DNA from 3 places in the Candidatus Pantoea multigeneris genome. Region 2 is predicted to be linked to each of the others. Evidence: predicted binding sites of a transcription regulator. Region 2 holds the regulator's gene; each other region holds the start of a gene.

Region 1 (8,075 bases), on a different contig from region 2:
CATGCCGTGCCTGCGCTACCGCCGGTGCGTGCGGCGTTGAGGCGGGCATTGCGCAGGTCGTCTTTGGTCAGCGTGGCACGAATTTCTGCGGCAAACGCCTGCTCTTCAACGCTGTATTCCGGTAAGCCAAACTGATGCAAATATCGCTCCATCACCGCTTCCAGGGCGCGATTAGGCACATAGTTGGAACAGGCTTTATCGAAGCGTACCGTCATGGTGGTGTCGGTCATCAGGGCTGCGCCGCGTGCGATATTGATGACGCGTTGATAAATATCCTGCGCCTGATCGAGCTGCGGTGCGCGCACCAGGTAAAGCACTTCTGCATCGGCTTGCACCACATTGGGGGATGCGCCACCCGTATTGGTAATGGCGTAGTGCAGGCGTGCTTCCGGCACGATGTGCTCGCGCAGAAAATTGGCACCGGTATTCATCAGCGTTACCGCATCCAGCGCACTGCGTCCGAGATGCGGCGAGTTGGCCGCATGGGCGGCGACGCCTTTGAAATGAAAAGCAGCCTGAATATTGGCCAGCGTGCTGAGGTTAAACATGCCGCTGAAGCCTTCCGGGTGCCAGGTGACGGCGGCATCGACATCGTCAAACAGCCCCTCACGCACCATAAAGGTTTTGCCGGAACCGCCTTCTTCACCAGGGCAACCGTAAAAACGCAGCGTTCCGCCAGTGCCCTGCTGCTGCATCCATGCCTTCACCGCGCAGACGGCTGCCACGCCTGCGGTGCCTAACAGGTTGTGACCACAGCCGTGACCGTTGCCGTTTTCCACCACCGGAGCCGGTGTGGCACAGCCAGACTGCTGGCTCAGCCCGGCCAATGCGTCAAATTCACCGAGAACAGCAATCACCGGTTTACCGCTGCCGAAGCTGGCGATAAAGGCAGTATCAATGCCACCTACGGCCCGTTCGACCTGAAAGCCTTCTTGCTCCAGCGCAGTCGCCAGCAGGGCAGACGAGCGCGTCTCCTGAAAACGGGTTTCCGGCATATCCCAGATGGCATCGCTCAGCGCCGTAAACTTGGCCTGATGCTGTTGGATATACTCTTCAATAAAACCGGTCAAACTCATGCCGGCACCTTGAATTCGGCCTGATGCAGCGCCAGCGTGGCCAGGGTTTCCACCGCGACAGCCATGATTTGCTCATCGAAATCGAATTTGGCGTTGTGATGGCCTGCAGCCAGATCGCAGCCAAAAATCACATAGGAAGCCTGGCCACCACGCTGTTGAACGCGCTCCAGCATGTAGGTCGCATCTTCGGAACCGGCGGCAGCCGATTTGGTGTCCACCACCGATGAGAAGATATTGAGTTTTTCAGCCTGTTGATGGATGAACTCGACCCAGGCCTGGCTTGGTTTACAGCTACGCGCCGCGCCCATCAGCTTGATGTCATATTCCACGCCATACATCACGGCCGCGCCTTCAATCACGCGCAGTGCTTGCTGATAGACCGCATCGTTGATTTCGTTATTGGCACCACGGGTTTCGACTTTAAGCAGCGCGGTATCCGGTACCACGTTGCGCCCGGTGCCTGCCTGCAATACGCCGACATTCATGCGCGCTACGCCACCGCTGTGCTGGGTCAGGCCGTGCAGGCCAAGGGTTGCCTGTGCCGCGGCCAACAGGGCGTTGCGGCCCTCTTCGGGTTTTGCGCCTGCGTGCGCACCCACGCCGGTGAAATGGATATCAAGCTTGGTGGTTGCCAGGAAGCTGTCGCTGCCGCAGACGATTTCACCGGCCGGTACGCCAGTCCCGAGGTGGATCGCAGTGAATAAGTCGACATCATCCAGTACGCCCGCCGCCACCATGGCTTTCGCCCCGCGCACGCCCTCTTCAGCAGGCTGGAAAATGAGTTTAATGGTGCCGCTCAACTTCGCCTGGTTTGCCATTAAGACGCGGGCCAGACCAAGGCCAATGGACGTATGACCGTCATGACCGCAGGCGTGCATCATGCCGCTATTGATGGAGGTAAAACCTTCACGCACAGGCAGGTGATCGGCCGCCAGGCTCTCGTTGAGATCCAGTGCATCCATATCAACCCGGAAACCCATCACCGGGCCAGGGCGGCCAGTGTTGAGGGTGGCTACCACGCCACAAAATCCGCCGGAGAAGTGGCCAATCCACTGTGGCAATGCGCCTTGCGCCAGCGCGCGCGCTTCCTGTGCGGCCAGCACGCTGGCGTCTGGTAAGCCCATGCGGGCTTCCGCATCAATCACTTCGCGACCTAACTGAAGCTGATAACCTAACTGGTGTAACTCTTCCGCGACCAGTGTCGCCGTGCGAAATTCCAGCCAGCCAGATTCAGCAAACTGATGCAAATCGCGACGCCAGCTTTGCAGTTGTGGAACCAGGTCGGAAACCTGCTGAGAAAGGGTAGTCATGGTGTGATCCTTGATGTTGGTTTTTTGGTCTTTAACCTGAATCTACACAATGGTATTGGGGGGCATAAGATGCGAATATCTTGCCTATGATAAACAGGGGTTATCACGAGGATACCCATGCCAGCACCGCTAAAACTTCATCAACTGCGCGCCTTTGTCGATGTGGCACGCCAGGGCAGCATTCGTGCAGCCAGCCGCCTGTCTGGTCTGTCGCAACCGGCGCTCACGAAAGCGATTCAGGAGCTGGAGCTGGCGGTTGGCGCGCGGCTGTTTATTCGCGGCCAGCAGGGTGTGCGAATGACGGACATCGGTGATAACTTTTTTCGCCATGCCAGTCTGGTGTTGGAAGAACTCCGCGTGGCGCAGGAGGAGATTCAGCAGCGGTTAGGGCTGGCGGGGGGACAGGTGAATATTGGCGTGGGTGGCAGTATTGCTCGCACCGTGATGCCTCAGGTCATTACGCAGTTTCATCGTGAATACCCGCGTGTCAAAGTCCGTATTGTTGAAGGGCAACTGGTCTCCATGGTGCCAGAACTGCGTCAGGGTGAGCTGGATTTCACCATTAACACTTACGATCAAAGCCATCTTGATCAGGAGCTGAGCTACGAACAGGTGATGACGCGCGAATACCGCGTGGTAGTGCGCAAAGGCCATCCCATGGCAAAAGCGCGATCGCTACAGGAGATGCAACACTGTGACTGGACGATGCCAACGCGCAAAGGCAGTTACTACCGCCTGCTGCACGATCTGTTTGCCGAACGCGGCATGGCACCCAATATTGTGGTGACCTGTGAAACGTTCATGGCTTGTATCAGCCTGGTGGCGCAGAGCGACTTTGTCAGCATTCTGTCGGAGGATGTGATTAACGATGCGGTGTTGGGCAGCCAGTTGCAGGCGGTGGAACTGGACGAGCCGCTGCCACTGGCACAGTTTTATCTTATTCAGCGTAAGGACACGTCACTTACCCCAATGGGGGCGTATATGGCGCAGCTGTTCCGGCGCTATTGTCAGCAAAGTTAAGAGTGTGGCCTGGCTCGCGTCCGGGTGAAAAAAACCGCACTACACTCTCTAGCGGGTTATTTCCGCAGGAGTCGATCATGCAAGTCACACCTTATCTGTTTTATAACGGGCGCTGTGAAGAGGCGATTGCGTTTTATCTTGCCGCTACCGATGCCACGCTACTGTTTAAAATGACGTTTGGTGATATGCCGGAGTCTGAAGGAGGCGGTGAAGGTTGCCCTACGGGAATGACGTTCCCGCCTGAGCAGATCATGCATGCGCATTTGCGCATTGGGCAGGGTGAAATCATGCTGAGCGATGGACCTTCTGATACGCGCTATGGTGGCTTTGCAGTCAGCCTCTCTACGCCCGATGAAGCTCAGGGTAAAAAGTGGTTTGACGCACTGTCGGAAGGTGGAGCGGTAACAAAAAGCTGGGAACCCACATTCTGGGCAAATGGCTTTGGGATGTTTACCGATAAGTTCGGCGTGCCGTGGATGGTGAATGCTTATAAACCACAAGGTTAACAGCCGGTTCCTTCTCCCGGAGCGGGGGAAGGAACCCGAGATGCGGGAGTGGAGATGCCCACTCCCGATCTATCAGAAGTTATAACCTACAACCAGGTAGTAACCCCAGCCGGTAGATTTCACTTCAAACGGACCATTGCCGAAGTTCAACTCCTGACCATCCGCCCATTGACCGCCGTTGTGGAACCAACGCGCCACGGTTGAAACATGCCAGTGTGCGTAGTTCAACGACAGAATATGGCTGGAAGCGATGGAGTTACTGGTGCGTGATGGACCGGTTTTCTCCGCCAGGTCTGAGCCCCAGTCGAAGTTGGTGAAGCCAATGTAGCTCAGCTTACCGCCCCACAGGTCGGTAATCGGTACAAAGTATTTCACTTTGAAGCGGTAACCATCCCAGCTGTTTTCGTTTGCAGCCTGGTAGTTCTGCCACTGGTACTTGGCATAGACGTTCAGCGACAGGCCAACGTCAGAATGGGTATCGATATCCGTGCCCAGACCCATATACCAGGTGCTCTGGCGCTGAGATGGGTTGCGACCCATATCGTAGATGTAGTTGTTCGCGAAGTACCACTCTTTGAACGGGCCAAATGCCAGGCTGGTGCCGGTCAGTTTGTCGATGGAGAAGCGAGGTTCAATCTCCATAAACAGCGGCGAACCGTGGTCAAAAATACCGTTGGCGTTGCTGTTGCCCGTGCCAAAGAAGTTGGTCAGGTCGGCGTAGCCATAGAAATCGAACCAGTCTTTGTGTGCAAAGGCTTCATATTCCAGATACACGTCATTGTTGTACTGTGGTCCGAAACGGGTGTGAGTACTGCCTACCACGTTAACACTCTGGTGCCACCAGTCAGAAACATATTGCGGTTCGTCAGCAGCCTGGGCTGCTCCTGCCATGCTACCTGCCAGTAAAGCGCCTGCTATCAGTTTTTTATATTTCATTATCATAAGCCACATGCTGATGACCGCTGCTCGTGGGGCGGCCGGAGTGAAATCAATTCCCCGCGGGAAATGCGCTGTAACAATCAGATAAACAGCGTGCGTAGCGTGCCGTTTATCAGCGCATAGAAAATAGATTTTGCTCACATTTGTCAAAACGTGTTGCATTTTAAATCATTGGAAATGTGACGTGCATCACATAATCAAACTGAGGCGAACGGAACCGAACAACCGTTTGCGTTGTCCGGTTCCGTTGCGATGCAGGAAATCAGGGGAGGGTGACGCGAACCTGCAAACCGCAAATCACACCCTGCGGGTTAAGGCAGTTACTGATCGCGACCTGAATGCTGTGTTTGTTAGCCACGCTTTTCACAATGGACAAGCCAAGACCGCTGCCCTGGGCTTTCACATCCGACGAGCGGGTAAAGCGATCAAAAGCACGATCGATAAACGCTTCTTCCATTCCCTGGCCGTTATCAATCACATCGACCACGGTTTTGCCGGCGACGCGATGTAACAGCACGTCCACCAGGCTGCCTTCTGGCGTGTGTAGCATCGCATTACCGATCAGGTTATCGAACAAGCTGCGCAATTCTGAGCGGCTGGCCTGGATCTGATATTGGGTACTGCCGTTAAAACCAATATCAATGCCGCGCTTATCGGCTACCACCATGAGCTGTTCAATGCTCTCTTTCAGCAGCCCTTCGAGATCGATATTTTCGACCGTTGCCACCACGCTGTGATCTTCCTGACGCGAAATATTCAGCAGCTGCGTCACCAGATGGCGGGTGCGGGTCACGCCCGCTTCCAGCTGGTCAAACTGTCGGCTGGCATCCCCTGGCTGAATATGCTGGCGCAGATTTTCCACTTGCAGCGTCACGGCGGTGACTGGCGTGCGTAGCTCATGGGCGGCATCTTCCAGGAACTGTCGCTGGGAGGACCAGGCCGCATGCAGCTTGTGTAACAGGGAGTTATAGGCGGCAATCAGCGGCTGTAGCTCATCCGGCAAGTCGTGCGAGGCTACCGTGTGCGGATTCAGCGTCTCCTGGGCGGCAATCTCCCTGGCGGCCACGCGCAGATCGCGCGTGATTTTGCGTACCACCAGCCAGATCACCAGCATTGACAGAGGCATCATCAGAATCAGGGGGATGATCGCCGATAAAGTACGGGACACCATCACCGACTTCATATAGCTGAGATTGTGCATGACCTGAATGGTGCGAATATCGCTGCCTGGCTCGCCGGGGCGGGTATAGATACGCCATTGGCAGTCGTGACAGTGACCGACGTAGACGTTGTGCCAGCCCTTTTGCGTCACCAGCGGGGCATTGAGTTCCGGCCACGAGCTGGCGCGCAGTTTGCCGTTGGCATCCCATAGCTGCACCACATAGGCACTTTTTACCTTATCGGCATTGACCAATAGCGGCATCAGCACCGGCAAACGTTTGTTGACTGCCCAGGCATCCGCTATTTTGGTGAGCTGGTCGTCTTTCATGCTGCCAATCATGTCGCCGTAGCAGCTAAAGAAATACCAGGTCACGCCGCCAATCACCAACAGATGAATAATAAACAGCGTACTCAGCAGTTTGTTACGTAACGAACGCATAAAGGGCAATGTTTTCATATGGCAGGCACCCGCCAGCCGAGGCCGCGTACGTTGCGAATGGCATCGTTGTTGAGTTTGCGGCGCATACCGTGAATCAGTACGTCAATGGCGTTGCTGGTGACCTCTTCGCCCCAGCCGTAAATGCGGTTCTCTAACTGTTCGCGAGAAAGAATGGCACCGGGACGCTCCAGCAGTGCATAGAGCAGCGCATACTCTCGCGCAGTTAACTGCTCGCGCTGGCCTTTGTACAACACTTCTCGCGTCATCATGTCGAGTTGCAGATCGCCACTGCCGAGTAAGGAGTCTGCCGCACCATGGCGACGACGAGTTATGGCGCGCATACGGGCCAGAACCTCCTGTAGATCAAAGGGTTTTAGCAGATAATCATCGGCTCCGCTGTCCAGACCCTGCACGCGCTGAGAGACGCTATCGCGTGCGGTGAGGATCAGCACTGGCGTCATATCGCCACGGCTGCGGGCATGTCTTAATACTTGCAGCCCGTCCTGGCGCGGTAAGCCTAAGTCGAGTAGTACACAGGAGTAGCCACCTTCGCTCCAGGCATTGCTGGCGTAAACGCCGTCACGTACCCAATCTACTGACCAGCCAGCACCTTCCAACGCATGTTGAAGGTTAGCACCGATCATTTCATCATCTTCTACCAGTAGTACACGCATCAGGATGCCTCCAGCCATCATTACACGCAGTGTAACGCTGAAAAGTTAGCGCAGAATTAACCGCGATCTCAGCCTTGCTAATTCTGCGCTAAGTTTTCGCTAATTAAGGGATAAATTTTACGCGCTACAGTGACGCTACTGCCTAACAGTCTCTTCAGGAGAGCATCATGAATCAGAGCGAATTTATCCGTAGTTTGCTGGAGTGGATCGAGAACAACCTTGCACACGACCTGCATCTTGACGAAGTCGCGCGTCGTTCTGGTTACTCTCGTTGGCATTTACAGCGTCTGTTCCGTCAACACACCGGCTACTCTTTGGCGGAATATATTCGTCAACGTCGTCTCACCGAGTCCGCCCTGAGCCTGCTCAACAGTAATGAGGCGATTTTGCAGGTGGCGATGAACTTCGGGTTTGATACGCAACAAGCCTACACGCGCACCTTTAAAAACTACTTCCGTGTGACGCCGGGTCAACTGCGCCGTCAGCGTCGCGTTGAACCGGATCGGCTGCTGTTTCCGGTGGCGGTAGCGAGTTAATAGCCCGAATTCTGTTATGCTTCCCGGTAGATGTTGTTTAATTCAGAAACAATAGCCTCATCCGGGAATTCATGGAAAATAGCGATAACCTCACCGCCATGCTGCTGTTTGCTCGCGTGGTAGAGCTGCAAAGTTTTAGCGAAGCCGCACGCGATCTCGGGCTGTCGAAATCTTACGTCAGCCGTGAGATTGCCCGGCTTGAGCTAAGGCTGGGAATCAAACTGCTCCAGCGCACCACGCGCAAAATGACGTTGACTGAACTTGGTCAAGCCTACTACCCCTTCTGTACACGAATGCTGGCGGAAATGCATCGCGCAGATGCCTTTGTGAAGCAGATTCATCAGCAACCGGCAGGTAACGTGCGTTTACAGGCCCCGGTGACCTTTGGCTGCCAGTGTGTGGTGCCGGTACTCA
Region 2 (8,075 bases):
GAGGCTATAGCTATGTTTACCGGTATTGTGCAGGGCACCGCAAAGATCGTATCAATAGAAGAAAAAGAGCTGTTTCGTACCCACGTGGCTGAATTGCCGGAAGAATTATTGCCTGGCCTGGCGCTGGGGGCTTCCGTTGCCCACAACGGTTGCTGCCTGACGGTCACCGCCATCGAAGGCAATCGCGTTAGCTTTGATTTAATCAAAGAGACGCTGCGTGTGACCAATCTCGGCGATATCCAAACCGGCGATGTGGTGAACATTGAGCGTGCAGCCAAATTCAGTGATGAGATTGGCGGCCACTTGATGTCTGGACACATTATGACCACGGCTGAAGTGTGCAAAATTATCCAGTCAGAAAATAACCGTGAAGTGTGGTTCAAGCCACTGGATGCTTCACAGATGAAATACATTTTGCATAAAGGTTTTGTGGGCATTGATGGTATCAGCCTGACCGTGGGCGATGTGACCAGGACCAAATTCTGTGTTCATCTGATCCCGGAAACCCTGGAGCGCACCACGCTGGGCAGCAAAAAGCTGGGACATCGCGTAAATATTGAGATCGATCCCCATACGCAAGCAATTGTTGAAACCGTAGAACGCGTATTAGCACAGCGGGAAGCCGCGGCTCTGGCAGCAGCGCAAGCAGCTCAGGACGAGCAAGAGGAAGAGTAATTCTGTGAACTGCGGTGGCCGGTGCCACCGCAGTAACTACTATCGCGCGACGCGCAATCCACCCTCTACGCCACGGCTAAATACCACTTGCCATAGCTGAATATCCCTGGCACGGAAGGCACCGGCGCAGGCATTCAGGTAGTAGGAGAACATGCGTTTAAAACGATCGCCATATTTCTCTTCCAGCTGTTCCCAACTGGCAATAAAGCGATCATACCAGGCCATCAGCGTAATATCATAATCGGCACCGAAGTTGTGCCAGTCTTCCATGATAAAGTGGGGTTCACTGGCTTCCGCAATATGACGGACGGATGGCAGGCATCCATTAGGGAAGATATATTTGTCGATCCACGGATCTACATTCATATCTGTCCTGACTGAACCGATAGTATGCAGCAGGAAAATACCGTCGGGTTTCAAATTTTTATCAGCAACATCAAAGTAGGTGGCGTAGTTTTTAGGCCCTACGTGTTCAAACATGCCGACGGAAACAATGCGATCAAATTGCTGATTCAGGTCGCGATAATCCTGCAACAAAATAGTGACGTCCAGACCTTCGCAACGTTGCTGCGCCAGCTTCTGCTGTTCCGCCGAAATAGTGACACCGTAAACGCTCACGCCATAATTACGGGCAGCAAATTCCGCTAATCCGCCCCAGCCACAGCCGATATCCAGCAGGCTCATGCCCGGTTGCAACTCCAGCTTACGGCAGATCATGTCTAGCTTAGCGTGTTGTGCGTCTTCCAGCGTTTCTGCGCTATCCCAGTAACCGCAGGAATATTGCATGAAGCGATCGAGCATCAGTGTAAAGAGGTCATTACCTAAATCGTAATGCTCTTTTCCAACAATCCAGGCACGTTTTTTGGATTGCAGGTTAGTTAAGCGCGCAGCAGCGATGCGCAGGGTATCTTTAAAATGGCGCGGCAGTTGCTGATCCAGTTTATGTTTTAACACATGGTGAAAAAACATATCGAGGCGTTCGCACTCCCACCATCCGTCCATATAGCTTTCGCCAAGGCCTAGCGACCCTTCCTGTAATACCCGCTTGAAGAAATCAGGGTGTTTCACCTGAATATCCCAGGGACGCGTACCATTAATTTCAATATCTGCCTTGCTCAGTAATTCATGGGCAATACGAAACCAATGGTTCTCTTCGAGGCTCACTTCTTCTATACACGATGAACTCATAGCATCTCCATCACACCTGTCCGGTCTTACCTGAGAAAAAGAATAGTCAATTTCTCGAAGCTTGTGAGAAAACTCACGGAATATTCCGTTCGCTTGAAATCCGGCGTTTTACAGAGGATTGATTCTGTGAAATGTCGTCTGAAACTCAGGGTACTGAAAAAAAAGCACAAGCCATCACGGCGACAGTGTCGCGCGCAAATGTGTCACTCATGTTATTGTTTTGTTAAGAACTTAATGGCCCAAGCGAGTATATGCTCACCTGGGTCAATATTCAACGGATTAATGTTAGCGTGCTAACCAATCCGTATCAGGGGTTATCTTCGCAGGCAGGAGAGGAAGAAACAATGTCAGAACGTGCGTTTAGCGGGCGCTGCCAGAGGTAGCCGAATGCGGCGATAACCACCGTGGCCGTCATGACCCAGGTGGTGGTACTCAGTGCCTCAACCAGCCCTGCGGAGACAATCAAGCTGGCGATAAAACAGAGCCCAAGTTGCAGCGCGTTCTGTAGCGCCGCTGCTTTGCCACTGGCTTGTGGGAAAGGCATGAGTGCGCGCGTCACCACCAGCGGATAAATGGCACCGTTTGCCATCGCCATGCCGCAGAAAGGCAATAACAGTGCGGTCAGGCTATCACCCATCCATTTTCCTGCTGCCAGCAGCAGCAAAATACTGACCGCATAGATGACGAGCAGGCGCGGCAGTAACAGCTGATCCGGGAACCGGTTCAGAAGGGCGCGACAGCCAAAACCACCAATCAGAAAGGCAACCGTCTGCGGCAAATAGCTCAAGCCAATGGCGGCGGGACTTAAACCGAGGTCTGCGAGAATAAACGGGGAGCCCGTCAGCCACGCAAAGAAACTCGCTGAACAGGCAGAATAGATAACGACATTTCCGCTGTAGGTGCGGTTAGCCAGCAGCGCAAAAAATCCGGGCTGCTTTTCCGTTACGTTGCGTGCCACCGGCTTAGTGGTGATGCGCAACGTAGCCAGCATGAGCACCAGGGCGATAACCGCCAGCACGGCGAAGATAGCGCGCCAGTTAAAGTGATCGAGCAACCAGGCACCCAGCAGCGGGGCCAGCGCAGGAGAGAGCGCCACCAGCGGCATAATCGTGGCGAACACTTTACCGGTTTGTGACTGGTCATAACGGTCCACCACCAGTGCCTGCCAGCTGATCGCTGCCGCACAAACGCCTACCGCCTGAACAAAGCGCAGCACCAGCAACATCTCGCCGCTCTGTACCCACAGCATACCGGCACAGCCCAGCGCAAACAGACCCAGTCCCGCTAACAGTACCGGACGGCGGCCGAGGCGATCGGACAGCGGTCCCCATACCAACTGGGCGCAGGCGAATCCAGCCAGGAACAGGCTTAAGCTCGCGCTAATAATACCCGGCGTGGTACTCAGGCTGGTTTGCATGGCAGAAAACGCGGGGAGGTACATATCCGTTGCCAGAAAGCCCAGCATACTAAGCACGGCGAGATAGAGCATAAATCCTTTTGACGACAACATAACAGGCTCATGGTTAATTCACACAGGCGGCAAGTGTAAAAGAGTGCAGCCGGGAGTGTGAAACGTTAATATTTGCAGGTTGCTGTGAAAATAATTGAAGGCAAGCTTATGTGGTCAGAATATGCACTTGAAGTGGTGGACGCGGTCGCGCGCAATGGCAGTTTCAGTGCGGCGGCACAGGAATTACATCGCGTCCCCTCTGCCGTCAGCTATACGATCAGGCAGTTGGAAACCTGGCTGGCCGTACCGCTGTTCGAACGTCAGCACCGCGATGTTGTATTAACGCCAGCGGGTGCGCATTTTGTCTCAGAAGGTCGTGAGGTCATCAAAAAAATGCAAGCCACTCGCCGCCAGTGTCAGCAGCTAGCCAACGGCTGGAGAGGGCGCTTTACGGTGGCCGTGGACAGCATCGTCAAACCCCACCGCGTCAGGCAAATGGTGCTGGATTTCTATCGTGCTTTTCCAGATATGGAACTTGCCGTGCAGTATGAAGTATTTAACGGTGTCTGGGATGCCCTGGCTGATGGGCGTGCCGATGCGGCCATTGGTGCCACTCAGGCTGTTCCGGTAGGAGGGCGTTTTGCCTGGCGCGATATGGGCGCACTGAACTGGCGCTGTGTGGTCGCAACCGACCACCCGTTAACACAAGTGGCCGAACCTGATGAAGACGCGCTACGTGCGTGGCCGTCACTGGTGATTGAGGATACCTCACGCGCGCTGCCACGCCGTATGACCTGGACCCTGGATAACCAACGTCGCCTGGTGGCACCGGACTGGCAAACAGGCCTGGCCTGTACGCAAGCGGGATTGTGTGTGGCGATGACGCCGGGCCATCTGGCGCAGCCGCTGTTGCAGCAGGGACAGTTGCAGGAGCTGAAATTACCGCAGGCGTTTCCAGACAGCCCCTGTTTTGTCACCTGGGCCGAGCAAAGTGCGTCACCGGCGTTGGCATGGTTGCTGACGTATTTGGGTGACAGCCACACCCTGAATCAGGAGTGGCTGAGTGAAGACTGTCCGGATTAACGGCGATAATCGCGGAACGGTCCATCGGCGACGGAACGGCGTTCAATTAATGTCGGATTCACTTCAATGGTCTGAGAGTCTTCACGTTTACTGGTGATGCGATCCAACAGCATATCCAGCGCTTTTTCACCTAACTCAGATTTTGGCTGATGTACGGTAGTGAGCGCTGGCGTGTAATAACGCGCGTTGCGCAAATTATCATAGCCAATCACGGAGATATCCTGCGGCACGCGCAGCCCCAGCTCATCGGCGGCGCAAATTGCGCCCATTGCCATGGCATCTCCGCCGCAGAACACCGCCGTAGGGCGCTGTTTTTGTGCCAGAATCTGCTGCATGGCGAGATAGCCCGATTCGGTTTCGAAATCCCCTTGCACAATCCACTCATCACGGATCGCCACGCCTGCTTCCTGTAGTGCCTTAACAAACCCGGCATGACGACCACCCCCGGTGTTACGTGCCATCTGTCCAGGGATCGCGCCAATATCACGGTGGCCGCGTTCAATCAGATAGCGACCGACCATATAACCGCCCTGGAAGGCGTTATCTAATACGGTATCGGTGAAATCGCCCTGACATTCGCCCCAGTCCATCACCACCATAGGGATATTACGGTTCTCTTCCAGCATTTTCAGGAGATCGTCCGGGTATTCCGAACACATCACCAGCAGGCCGTCTACGCGCTTTTGCGCCATCATTGACAGGTAGGCGCGCTGCTTATTCAGGTCATTGTGTGCATTACCCAAAATAAGGGTATAGCCCTTGTCGAAGCAGTGTTTTTCAACGGCATCAATGATTTCCGCGAAGTAAGGTGCTTCGCTTGAGGTCGCTAACAGGCCCAACGTCTTGGTGTGATTCACCTTCAGGCTACGTGCGACCGCGCTTGGGGAGTAATGCAGCGCTTTAATGGCTTCCCATACTGCATTGCGGGTCTCTTCAGCCACAAAGCGTGTTTTATTGATGACGTGCGAAACGGTGGTGGTTGAGACGCCCGCGCGTTTTGCCACATCTTTAATTGTTGCCATGTAAACCGGACTCCAATGCTTATCCTAATGTATTGATAAACATAATGTTAAACGTTTGCGTGCGCAGGGTGAAATTTGCGGAAATCCAACTGCCTTTTGACCACTATTTTGCCGCCAGAGTGTGACTTGGCGTGGGTAGGGTGGGCGGTGAAAAAACGCTGTTGCGCAACGAAGAAGGGGATTCTAGCAAGACACAGCAAAGATGACGAGATTTTTACAAGCCGCCACACGAAGCGCTAAACCAGAGGGGGCGGTGACAGCGGGGCAACCGAGGGAATCATTCACTGATGCTGTATCTGAATGCGTAGTTATCGCAGGCAAAAAAAAAGCCTGAAGGTCATCTTCAGGCTTTTTTCTCCGCAACACTCAGCGAATGGTGGTTGGGGTCATCATGCGGCGAGCACCGACATAATGGCTCTGCCAGTAATCATTACTGAGTGCGCTGATCTGAATATCTTTGCCGGTACGGGGTGACTGAATAAATTTACCGTTACCCAAATACACGCCAACGTGATCGGCCGCCCCGCGATGCGCAATGCGGAAGAAGACCAAATCCCCTTTCTGTAGCATGTCACGCTTAATCGGCGCTGCGTCGCGCAAATGGTACATCTCATTCGCGGTACGCGGGAATTTGTAATTCACCAGATCTTTATAGGCATACCAGACCAGGCCGCTGCAATCAAAACCGGTATACGGCGAGGTGCCGCCCCACTGGTAAGGTTTGCCCAACTGGCCCATTAGCTTGTTCATGGCCGTTTCACGGGCTTTCTGATAGCGCTGGCGGTGAGCATTGCTCATTTTAATCGTGGCCAGTTCAGTCGCTTTACCACGCGCACCACGCTTATGGCCGTAATATTTAACCCGTGCAGACTTAAGCTCGGCTTTCTTTTTTAATGGGGTGTGTTTTGTCAGATGCGCGGCTTTTTTAACCGGTTCGTGATGCACTTTCTCAGGCGCGGCTTTTTTACTGCGCTTAAGTTTCAGCTTTTCCATGGTTGTGGTACGGGTTTTCTTACCCGAACTTTTCACCGGGCGTCGCTTGCGGCGTTCATCTTCACGCGCACTTTTCTTCTCTGCATTATGCAAGCTGGCGTTAACCGGCTTATGCGGAGAAGCACATGCAACGTTCAAAAAAACTTGAGTAAAAGCCAGTATGAAAAGCGTAATCAGTAAACGCATAGTCCGGTTACAGGTTAAGCTGCCACGCGATATTGGCCGCGACAAAGTTAGACAAATCTGATCCTTGATCAGCACCGAAGTAATTCTAATCCAGTTTTTTTCGAAAAGGTAAGGTCTTTTTTTATTTAATTCTTACAGAGTGTGATTGTCGGAAAAACACGCAATCTCAGTAGGTTATAGCACCACAATTATGACAAAGAATGAATGAATCACCCTAAAAAAGGTGTGGCGGATATCGACTCATGAAAAATTTGAATTAACACAGATGGCGATTTGCTTTAGGGAACGCAAAATCCGGTTTTCAGTCGTGCCTGGAAATCGCTACAATAAAGAAACACGAAGTAGGGAATTGAGAGAGACATTTTATGAGCACAATTGAAAAAATTCAGCAGCAGATCAGCGAAAACCCAATCCTGCTGTATATGAAAGGTTCGCCAAAACTGCCTAGCTGTGGTTTCTCCGCCCAGGCGGTTCAGGCGTTGTCTGCCTGTGGTGAGCGCTTCGCGTATGTTGATATTCTGCAGAACCCGGATATCCGTGCTGAGCTGCCACGTTATGCTAACTGGCCGACCTTCCCACAGCTGTGGGTTGACGGTGAGCTGGTTGGCGGCTGCGATATCATCGTGCAGATGTTCCAGGCCGGTGAATTGCAGCAGCTGATTAAAGAAACCGCAGAAAAGTTTAAAGAAGCTGAGTAATGCATCCAGGCTGACAATGCCGTGATGCTTGCCAGTTAAGATCATATTCAAACAGGGCTGCCATTTTCAGGAATGGCAGCCTTTTTTATGTGCCTGAATTTTGTGACGCCGTCACGATTACGCTTCTTCCGCGCTCTCAGTGTCTTCTTCCACCGCTAAAGGCAGCGGCCAGCCACCAAGGCGTTTCCAGCGATTGACCAGTTCACAGAACAGCAGGGCGGTTTGCTCGGTATCATAAAGCGCGGAGTGCGCCTGGGTACTGTCGAAATCAATCCCGGCGGTTTTACAGGCTTTCGCCAGCACGGTTTGCCCCAGCACCAGACCACTGAGTGCGGCGGTATCAAAAGTCGCAAACGGGTGGAATGGATTGCGTTTCAGGCTGGCACGCTCAGCGGCGGCCGACATAAAACTCAAATCAAAATTCGCGTTATGGGCCACCATAATGGCGCGATTACAGCCGTGATCTTTGATGCCTTTACGCACCATCTTAAAGATGGCATGCAGAGCATCATGTTCACTCACCGCACCACGCAGCGGGTTGTGCGGGTCGATACCGGTAAACGCCAGCGCTTCCGGGTTTAAAATCGCCCCTTCAAAGGGCTCGACGTGGAAATGCAGTGTTTGATCGCAATGTAACCAGCCATCTTCATCCATCTTTAACGTCGTGGCTGCCACTTCTAATAAAGCATCAGTCTGGGCATTGAATCCGGCAGTTTCAACATCAATAACCACAGGATAGAAGCCGCGAAAACGTTGATTTAAAGCATTTTGGGAAGTTGA
Region 3 (8,075 bases), 1.1 Mb from region 2:
CAACGCTGGGTGGTTCTCTGGCAACTCAGGGTGGCCTGGTGTTCTTCGCCGGTACTCAGGACTACTACCTGCGCGCCTTTGACTCTTCAACTGGTAAAGAAGTGTGGAAAGCACGTCTGCCAGTGGGCAGCCAGGGTGGTCCAATCAGCTACGTTTCTCCGACCACTGGTAAGCAGTACATCCTGATCTCTGCAGGTGGTGCTCGTCAGTCTCCGGACCGTGGTGATTACGTGATTGCCTATGCTCTGCCAGATTCAGTGAAGAAGTAATCGCTGAAGCTGTAGAGTAGTGCAAAAGGGGTCGACGAAAGTCGGCCCTTTTTTTGTTCGGTGAGAAACATCGCTGTGGGTGGGATGAAAGGTCAGATAATGGGGGCTATGACTGCTCGGAAAGATTGCTCCTGCAGATCTGGCCCGACGTCCATGTCGGGCAAGCGCTCGCTATCATAGCCCTCATTATCTTCCCGCAGACAGCAGCGTTGCTGTAAGAAGTCTGTGCGATTATTGAGGTACGAAGGAGTTGTTTTTAGTTCGGTGAGAAACATCGCTGTGGGTGGGATGAAAGGTCAGATAATGGGGGCTATGACTGCTCGGAAAGATCGCTCATGCAGATCTGGCCCGACGTCCATGTCGGGCAAGCACTCGCTATCATAGCCCCCATTATCTTCCTGCCAGGCAACAGCGTTGCTGTAAGAAGCCTGTGCGGTTTGTTTGTTGAATGTAATTTATGAAAGTCGCACAGTTCTCATCTTTCAGGCAAAACAACGCTATGGATTTCGGTGGCGGAGGGGGATTGGCGCGGAGCCTGTCGTAGCCCAACCCCCTCTGACAGGCCGATGTATCTCGGGTTGGAAGACCGTGGTTTTGACTTGTCAAACAGCAGCGTTGCTGTAAGAAGGCTGTGCGATTATTGAGGGACGTAGGGTGAGCGTTATTTTGCTTTACGTGGGGCGCGCTTTTTTTGCAGCTTAGTCACCTGGCTTTCGACCCAACCATCATCCAGACGGGTGCGTAACGTGTCACCCGCATGGAGTTGGCTGGTTTTCTTCACCAGCGTCCCTTCCGTGGTGGTGGTCACGCTAAAACCGCGTGCCAGCGTTGCCAGTGGACTTACCCCTTCGAGCTGAGCGGCCAGCGTAGCGAAGCGCTGTTTATTAGCGTTCAACTGCTGTTGCATGCTCTGCTGCAGGCGATGCTGCATGTTCGACAGCTGCTGCTGCGCAAGGTAGATTTTTCCCTGCGGTTGCTGTGCGCTCAGGCGCTGCATCAGGCGATCTTGCTGGCGCAGGGCGGTACGTAGGCGCAGCTCCATAGCTTCGTCCAGACGGCGCTGTAGGCGGAACAGTGAAGTCTGCTGGCGTGCTAGACGCAGCTGTGGATGCTGCTGCTGTAAACGATGCTGTAATTGCGTATAACGGCGCTGCTGGCGCGCCAGATAGTAATCCATCGCCATCTCTAATCGCTGCTGCTGGGCCTGTAGCTGTCGCAGCAACTCCACCTGATTACGGCTTACCAGCTCAGCGGCCGCTGAAGGGGTAGGGGCACGTAAATCGGCAACAAAATCGGCAATGGTGACATCTGTTTCATGGCCTACCGCACTGACAATCGGAATGCGGCTGGCGAAAATGGCACGGGCAACGCGCTCATCGTTAAAGCTCCACAAATCCTCCAGCGAGCCGCCGCCACGGCCCACAATAAGTACATCACACTCCTGGCGCTGATTAGCCAGCGCAATGGCACGTACAATGGCAGCAGGCGCATCTGCCCCTTGCACAGCGGTAGGGTAGATCACCACCGGTAGTGAAGGATCGCGGCGATGAAGCACACGCAAAACATCATGCAACGCCGCGCCGGTTGCGGAAGTGATAACCCCAACCTGGCGCGCCGGATCGGGCAGCGGCTGCTTATGTTCGGGCGCAAACAACCCTTCAGCTTCCAGCCGTGCTTTCATCTGAGCAAACTGCTGTTGCAGCAATCCCTCACCTGCGGGATGCATGCTATTGATGACCAACTGATAATCGCCGCGTGGTTCATACAGGGTCAGGGTGGCACGCACCAGAACTTGCTGACCGTGCTGCGGACGAAAACTGACCTGGCGGTTGCTGTTGCGAAACATGGCACAGCGCACCTGAGCGTTTTCGTCTTTGAGCGAAAAGTACCAGTGCCCGGAAGCGGGTTGCGTGAAATTGGAGATCTCAGCACTGAGCCACACCTGGCCCATCTCGCGCTCCAGTAGCTCCCGCACCGTGCTGTTCAGACGGCTGACGCTAAAAATATTGGCATTTGATGGCAGTGACATGTGATGGAGATCAAATTTCAAATCAGAGGGTTAATCAACCGATACTACATGGCTGGTACAAAGGTTCAAGGTTTTTTCTGAAAAAACGCTGGAGGCAAACGGTTTCCACCTGTATAATTCGCTCGCAATATTTTATCTGTTCTCATTCACCCCCAGGTTGAGATATTGCCATGCTAAGAATCGCTAAAGAAGCACTCACATTTGACGACGTATTGCTCGTTCCTGCTCACTCCACCGTTCTGCCGAACACGGCTGAATTAAGCACTCAGCTGACGAAAAACATCCGTCTCAATATTCCAATGGTTTCTGCAGCCATGGACACTGTCACCGAAGCGAACCTTGCTATTGCGCTGGCGCAAGAAGGCGGCATTGGCTTTATCCACAAAAACATGTCGATTGAACGCCAAGCGGAAGAAGTTCGCAAGGTGAAGAAATATGAAAGCGGCGTGGTCACCGATCCTCAGACTGTACTGCCAACCACTACGCTGGCGGCAGTAAAAGAGCTGACTGAGCGCAACGGCTTCGCGGGTTACCCGGTTGTAAACGAAAAGAACGAACTGGTCGGTATCATCACTGGCCGTGACGTACGTTTCGTTACCGACCTCGAACTCCCAGTTTCAGCAGTAATGACGCCGAAAGAGCGTCTGGTTACTGTGAAAGAAGGCGATGCGCGTGAAGTGGTTCTGCAAAAGATGCACGAAAAGCGCGTAGAAAAAGCACTGGTTGTGGACGACAGCTTCCACCTGCTGGGCATGATCACCGTTAAAGATTTCCAGAAAGCAGAACGTAAACCAAACGCATGTAAAGATGCGCAGGGTCGTCTGCGTGTTGGTGCTGCGGTAGGTGCTGGCGCAGGTAACGAAGAGCGTGTTGCCGCGCTGGTTGCCGCTGGTGTTGACGTTCTGCTGATCGACTCCTCACACGGCCACTCTGAAGGCGTTCTGCAGCGTATCCGCGATACCCGTGCAAAATTCCCAGAGCTGGAAATCATCGGCGGTAACGTTGCTACTGGCGCTGGTGCTCTGGCCCTGGTTGAAGCCGGTGTGAGCGCAGTAAAAGTGGGTATCGGCCCTGGCTCAATCTGTACTACCCGTATCGTTACTGGCGTGGGTGTACCGCAGATCACCGCCGTTTCTGATGCAGTAGAAGCGCTGGAAGGCACGGGTATTCCGGTTATCGCTGATGGCGGTATCCGCTTCTCTGGTGATATCGCAAAAGCTATCGCTGCGGGTGCTTCTGTTGTGATGGTGGGTTCTATGCTGGCAGGGACTGAAGAGTCTCCTGGTGAGATCGAACTGTATCAAGGCCGTGCATTCAAATCATACCGTGGTATGGGTTCACTGGGTGCAATGTCTAAAGGTTCATCTGACCGTTACTTCCAGACCGATAACGCGGCAGACAAGCTGGTGCCGGAAGGTATCGAAGGACGCGTGGCTTACAAAGGCCGTCTGAAAGAGATCGTTCACCAGCAGATGGGCGGCCTGCGCTCCTGCATGGGTCTGACCGGTTGTGCAACCATTGAACTGCTGCGTACTAAAGCAGAGTTCGTTCGCATCAGCGGTGCGGGCATTTCTGAGAGCCACGTTCACGACGTGACCATCACAAAAGAAGCGCCGAACTACCGCATGGGTTCATAATCCCGTAAAATGAGACGCCCGGCACCCGCCGGGCGAATTTATTTTAAAGTCCATCCCTGGAAACGCCTTAATGACAGCTGAAAACATTCATAAACACCGTATTCTGATCCTCGATTTTGGTTCTCAGTACACGCAACTGGTCGCGCGTCGCGTGCGCGAGCTGGGCGTGTACTGCGAACTCTGGGCGTGGGATGTCACCGAAGAACAGATTCGTAGCTTCAATCCAACCGGTATCGTGTTGTCCGGTGGCCCGGAAAGCACCACTGAGCACAACAGCCCACGTGCGCCAGAGTATGTCTTCAACGCAGGCGTACCGGTTCTGGGCGTGTGCTACGGCATGCAGACCATGGCGATGCAGTTAGGCGGTAAAGTTGAAGGTTCAACCGAGCGTGAATTTGGTTATGCGCAGGTTGAAGTGATTACCCCAAGCGCGCTGGTGCGTGATATTGAAGATGCAATCAGCGATGCTGGCAAGCCGCTGCTGGACGTCTGGATGAGCCACGGTGACAAAGTCACTGCGATCCCATCAGACTTCGTGACAGTAGCCAGCACCGAATCTTGTCCGTTTGCCATTATGGCGAACGAAGAAAAACGCTTCTACGGTGTGCAGTTCCACCCGGAAGTGACGCACACCCGTCAGGGCCAGCGTATGCTGGAGCGTTTTGTTCTGGATATCTGCGGCTGCGAAGCGCTGTGGACCCCAGCCAAAATCATCGAAGATGCGGTAGAGCGTATTCGTGAGCAGGTAGGTGAAGATAAAGTCATCCTCGGCCTGTCTGGTGGTGTGGATTCATCTGTGACTGCCATGTTGCTGCACCGCGCCATTGGTGACCGTCTGACCTGCGTATTCGTCGATAACGGCCTGCTGCGTCTGAATGAAGCAGAGCAGGTGATGGATATGTTTGGCGACCACTTTGGTCTGAACATCGTTCACGTGGCAGCAGAAGCTCGCTTCCTCGATGCGCTGGCAGGTGAGAACGATCCAGAAGCTAAGCGTAAAATCATCGGTCGCGTATTCGTCGAAGTGTTCGATGAAGAAGCACTGAAGCTGACCGACGTGAAATGGCTGGCACAGGGCACCATCTATCCAGACGTGATCGAGTCTGCGGCGTCTGCCACCGGCAAAGCGCACGTGATCAAATCGCACCACAACGTGGGCGGTCTGCCGAAAGAGATGAAGATGGGTCTGGTTGAGCCGCTGAAAGAGCTGTTCAAAGACGAAGTGCGTAAGATTGGTCTGGAGCTGGGCCTGCCGTACGACATGCTGTACCGTCACCCGTTCCCGGGTCCAGGTCTGGGCGTGCGTGTTCTGGGCGAAGTGAAGAAAGAGTACTGTGACCTGCTGCGCCGCGCTGATGCTATCTTCATCGAAGAGTTGCACAAAGCTGACCTGTATAACAAAGTCAGCCAGGCCTTCACCGTGTTCCTGCCAGTGCGCTCCGTCGGCGTAATGGGCGATGGCCGTAAGTACGACTGGGTTGTTTCCCTGCGTGCCGTAGAAACCATCGACTTCATGACCGCACACTGGGCGCATCTGCCATACGACTTCCTTGGCCGCGTTTCCAACCGCATCATCAACGAAGTGAACGGCATCTCCCGCGTGGTTTATGATATCTCTGGTAAGCCACCAGCGACGATTGAGTGGGAATGATTCCACTTCCGGCATAAACCGGTACTATCTAGCAAAAAATGCTCTGAAGCCCGCGTAATTGCGGGCTTTTGGCTTTCTGGGTCCGGCAAATTCTGGCAGCTTTGTGCATCGCCAAGCACCGTGTTTATGTGGCATGGTACGGGGCATTGACTGAGCCAAATGCCATGCTCAGTGGTCGATACCATGACCAATTTATTTCATGGCAGGCAGAACGCTGCCCAAAGCGGGCGTTTGGCAGTTGAGTGAGCGATTATCCCAGTGGCTGGTCGAGTAGAGTCAGCAGGGGATCTAGAAAACTCGGAGGGTACGTAGGTCGTTGATGGGGTGCACGGGCCGCTGATGCGCCCGATCCGCTGGAAGGTGCATCCCTGCCCAGTCTCTGCTATCTTGCAGAAAACCTCGGATCACTTCGAGACGCAAGGCAATTAGTGCAGTATTATTTCGATATCAATTATGTCACTCTCCGTGTCGGCGCTCAGCCTCTAAAGACTGCGGATAAGTCATCCCTTGAACGGAATCTGGTATGGCCACAGGAAAAGACGACAGCAGCTCTTCGTTGATGCAGATGGTGGAGGTCATCGCCATCAGACCGCAAGATGCTGGTGATCTGGCTGTCCGACACGAAAGCTGGGTGCCTCGGACCCGTCGGCAACACCACATGATCCTGGTGCACCAATCCCTGAGCAGCGTGGCTGTCGGCGATTGGAAAACTCTAGATTGGCTCAATGAGGCCCATTCATAAGTGGCCTGAGCTGCATCTTCGTCGAATCACTGGTCAACGCCGAATTTTTTTGAGGTATTGAATTGAATATCGCGCAAGTAGAAGAAAAAGTTAAGGCTCTTGTGAGCAACCTTGAGCAGAATGACTTTCTGTACAATCTTCTAGATTGCTATGACAAGTCAAAGGCTTCCATCACTCGTTTAAAGATGACTGGCAAGGGCAGCTATAATCTCTCTAAGAATGCCGACGAAGTACTATGGAAGAAGCAGGTCTACTACAAGGCCACAAACAGCGACAAGCTTCTAAGTATTATTGATGAAATGAAGCATGCTGATGTTGTAGCGAAGCACCGACCGCGTTTCATCATCGCCATCAACGCGAGCCATCTTCTTGCGATTGACACCAAGACCGAGGATACTCTAGATATTCCTCTGGCTGAACTGAACAAGAAGTTTGACTTTTTCCTTCCTTGGGCAAATTTAGAGAAAAATCAGGCTCGAAGTGAAAATCTCGCAGATGTTAAAGCAGCCGAGAAAATGGCCAAACTATTTGATCTACTGCGGGCCAACAATCCTGCCACCACAGCAGAGGAAATACATTGGCAAAATGTTTTTTTATCTAGAATATTATTCTGTTACTTTGCTGAAGATACCGGGATCTTTAATTCAAAGCTGTTTACTAATCACGTTGCTTCGCATACCGCTGAGGACGGTAACGACTTGAGCGACTACTTGAGTCGCGTATTTGATGTTATGAATCAAGAGTGCCGCGAAGGTGTTCCTGAATATCTGGCTGATTTCCCATATGTGAATGGGGGGCTGTTTGCCGACAAGCTACCTGTACCAACATTCACTAGAAAGTCGCGAGCCATCCTCATTGATTGTGGCGCCGACTTGAACTGGTCTGAAATTAATCCAGATATTTTTGGCTCAATGATTCAAGCAGTGGTTGATCCGGGCCAGCGAAGCAATATGGGTATGCACTATACCAATGAGTCCAATATCAGGAAGGTGCTTGATCCTCTATTTCTTAATGAACTAAAGGAGGAGTTTGAAAAACACTCTGATAGCAGGGCAAAGCTGGAGCAACTTCTTCTCCGGTTAGAGCACCTTAAAATTTTTGACCCTGCTTGCGGCTCGGGAAACTTTTTAATTATTGCGTATAAAGAACTTCGGCAGTTTGAAATGAAGATTTTCAAACGGATTCAGGAATTGACCCCTGAAGGAATATTTCCGTTCTCCCGAATCAAATTATCCCAATTCTATGGGATTGAACTAGATGACTTCGCCCACGAAATTGCCATCTTGTCTTTATGGCTCGCTGAACATCAGATGAACCTGAAATTCAAGGAAATTTTTGGGCACTGTAACCCCGCACTTCCTTTAAAGAGCAGCGGTAATGTCGTCAGTGATAACGCGATACACGTAGACTGGGATGTATTCCTTGCCCCAAAAAAGGAGCATGAGACATATGTTCTTGGAAATCCACCCTACCTTGGCGCACGAAACCAAGAGCCAGAACAGAAAATCGACCTCGAACTCATCTTTGAAGGGCATGAAGAATACAAAGATTCCGACTATGTATGCTGTTGGTTCATCAAAGCGGCACAGTTCATTGCAGGCAAAAACGCGAAATATGCGTTCGTGGCGACAAACTCCATTTGCCAAGGCGAACAAGTTTCCTATCTGTGGCCTAGAGTATTTCAGCCTGGTCTTGAGATTGACTTCGCCTACACCTCCTTCAAGTGGTCAAACTTCGCAAAGAATAA

The links. Region 2 encodes PurR, which represses purine synthesis genes. Its sites were predicted from a motif close to CANGCAAACGTTTGCNTG; they were not measured.
Region 1: F3J40_RS14125 (nucleoside-specific channel-forming protein Tsx) is a predicted target of PurR. The motif match lies at 5,070-5,087, and genes of this name have one in related genera.
Region 3: guaB (IMP dehydrogenase) is a predicted target of PurR. The motif match lies at 2,390-2,407, and genes of this name have one in related genera.

Annotation. Positions count from the first base shown of each region.
Region 1 is NZ_VWXF01000005.1:291,482-299,556, reverse strand. It holds gene F3J40_RS14145 (M20 family metallopeptidase) at 1-1,076, opposite strand, end outside; gene F3J40_RS14140 (M20 family metallo-hydrolase) at 1,073-2,386, opposite strand; gene F3J40_RS14135 (LysR family transcriptional regulator) at 2,504-3,406, shown strand; gene yjdN (VOC family metalloprotein YjdN) at 3,484-3,912, shown strand; gene F3J40_RS14125 (nucleoside-specific channel-forming protein Tsx) at 3,985-4,848, opposite strand; gene F3J40_RS14120 (sensor histidine kinase) at 5,114-6,469, opposite strand; gene F3J40_RS14115 (response regulator) at 6,466-7,125, opposite strand; gene F3J40_RS14110 (helix-turn-helix domain-containing protein) at 7,293-7,661, shown strand; gene F3J40_RS14105 (LysR family transcriptional regulator) at 7,733-8,075, shown strand, end outside.
Region 2 is NZ_VWXF01000001.1:59,084-67,158, reverse strand. It holds gene F3J40_RS00300 (riboflavin synthase subunit alpha) at 13-675, shown strand; gene cfa (cyclopropane fatty acyl phospholipid synthase) at 715-1,863, opposite strand; gene punC (purine nucleoside transporter PunC) at 2,171-3,373, opposite strand; gene punR (DNA-binding transcriptional activator PunR) at 3,482-4,396, shown strand; gene purR (HTH-type transcriptional repressor PurR) at 4,393-5,418, opposite strand; gene F3J40_RS00275 (C40 family peptidase) at 5,785-6,597, opposite strand; gene F3J40_RS00270 (Grx4 family monothiol glutaredoxin) at 6,963-7,295, shown strand; gene rnt (ribonuclease T) at 7,413-8,075, opposite strand, start outside.
Region 3 is NZ_VWXF01000001.1:1,120,804-1,128,878, reverse strand. It holds gene F3J40_RS05185 (glucose/quinate/shikimate family membrane-bound PQQ-dependent dehydrogenase) at 1-269, shown strand, start outside; gene xseA (exodeoxyribonuclease VII large subunit) at 931-2,298, opposite strand; gene guaB (IMP dehydrogenase) at 2,469-3,935, shown strand; gene guaA (glutamine-hydrolyzing GMP synthase) at 4,006-5,586, shown strand; gene F3J40_RS05165 (class I SAM-dependent DNA methyltransferase) at 6,391-8,075, shown strand, end outside.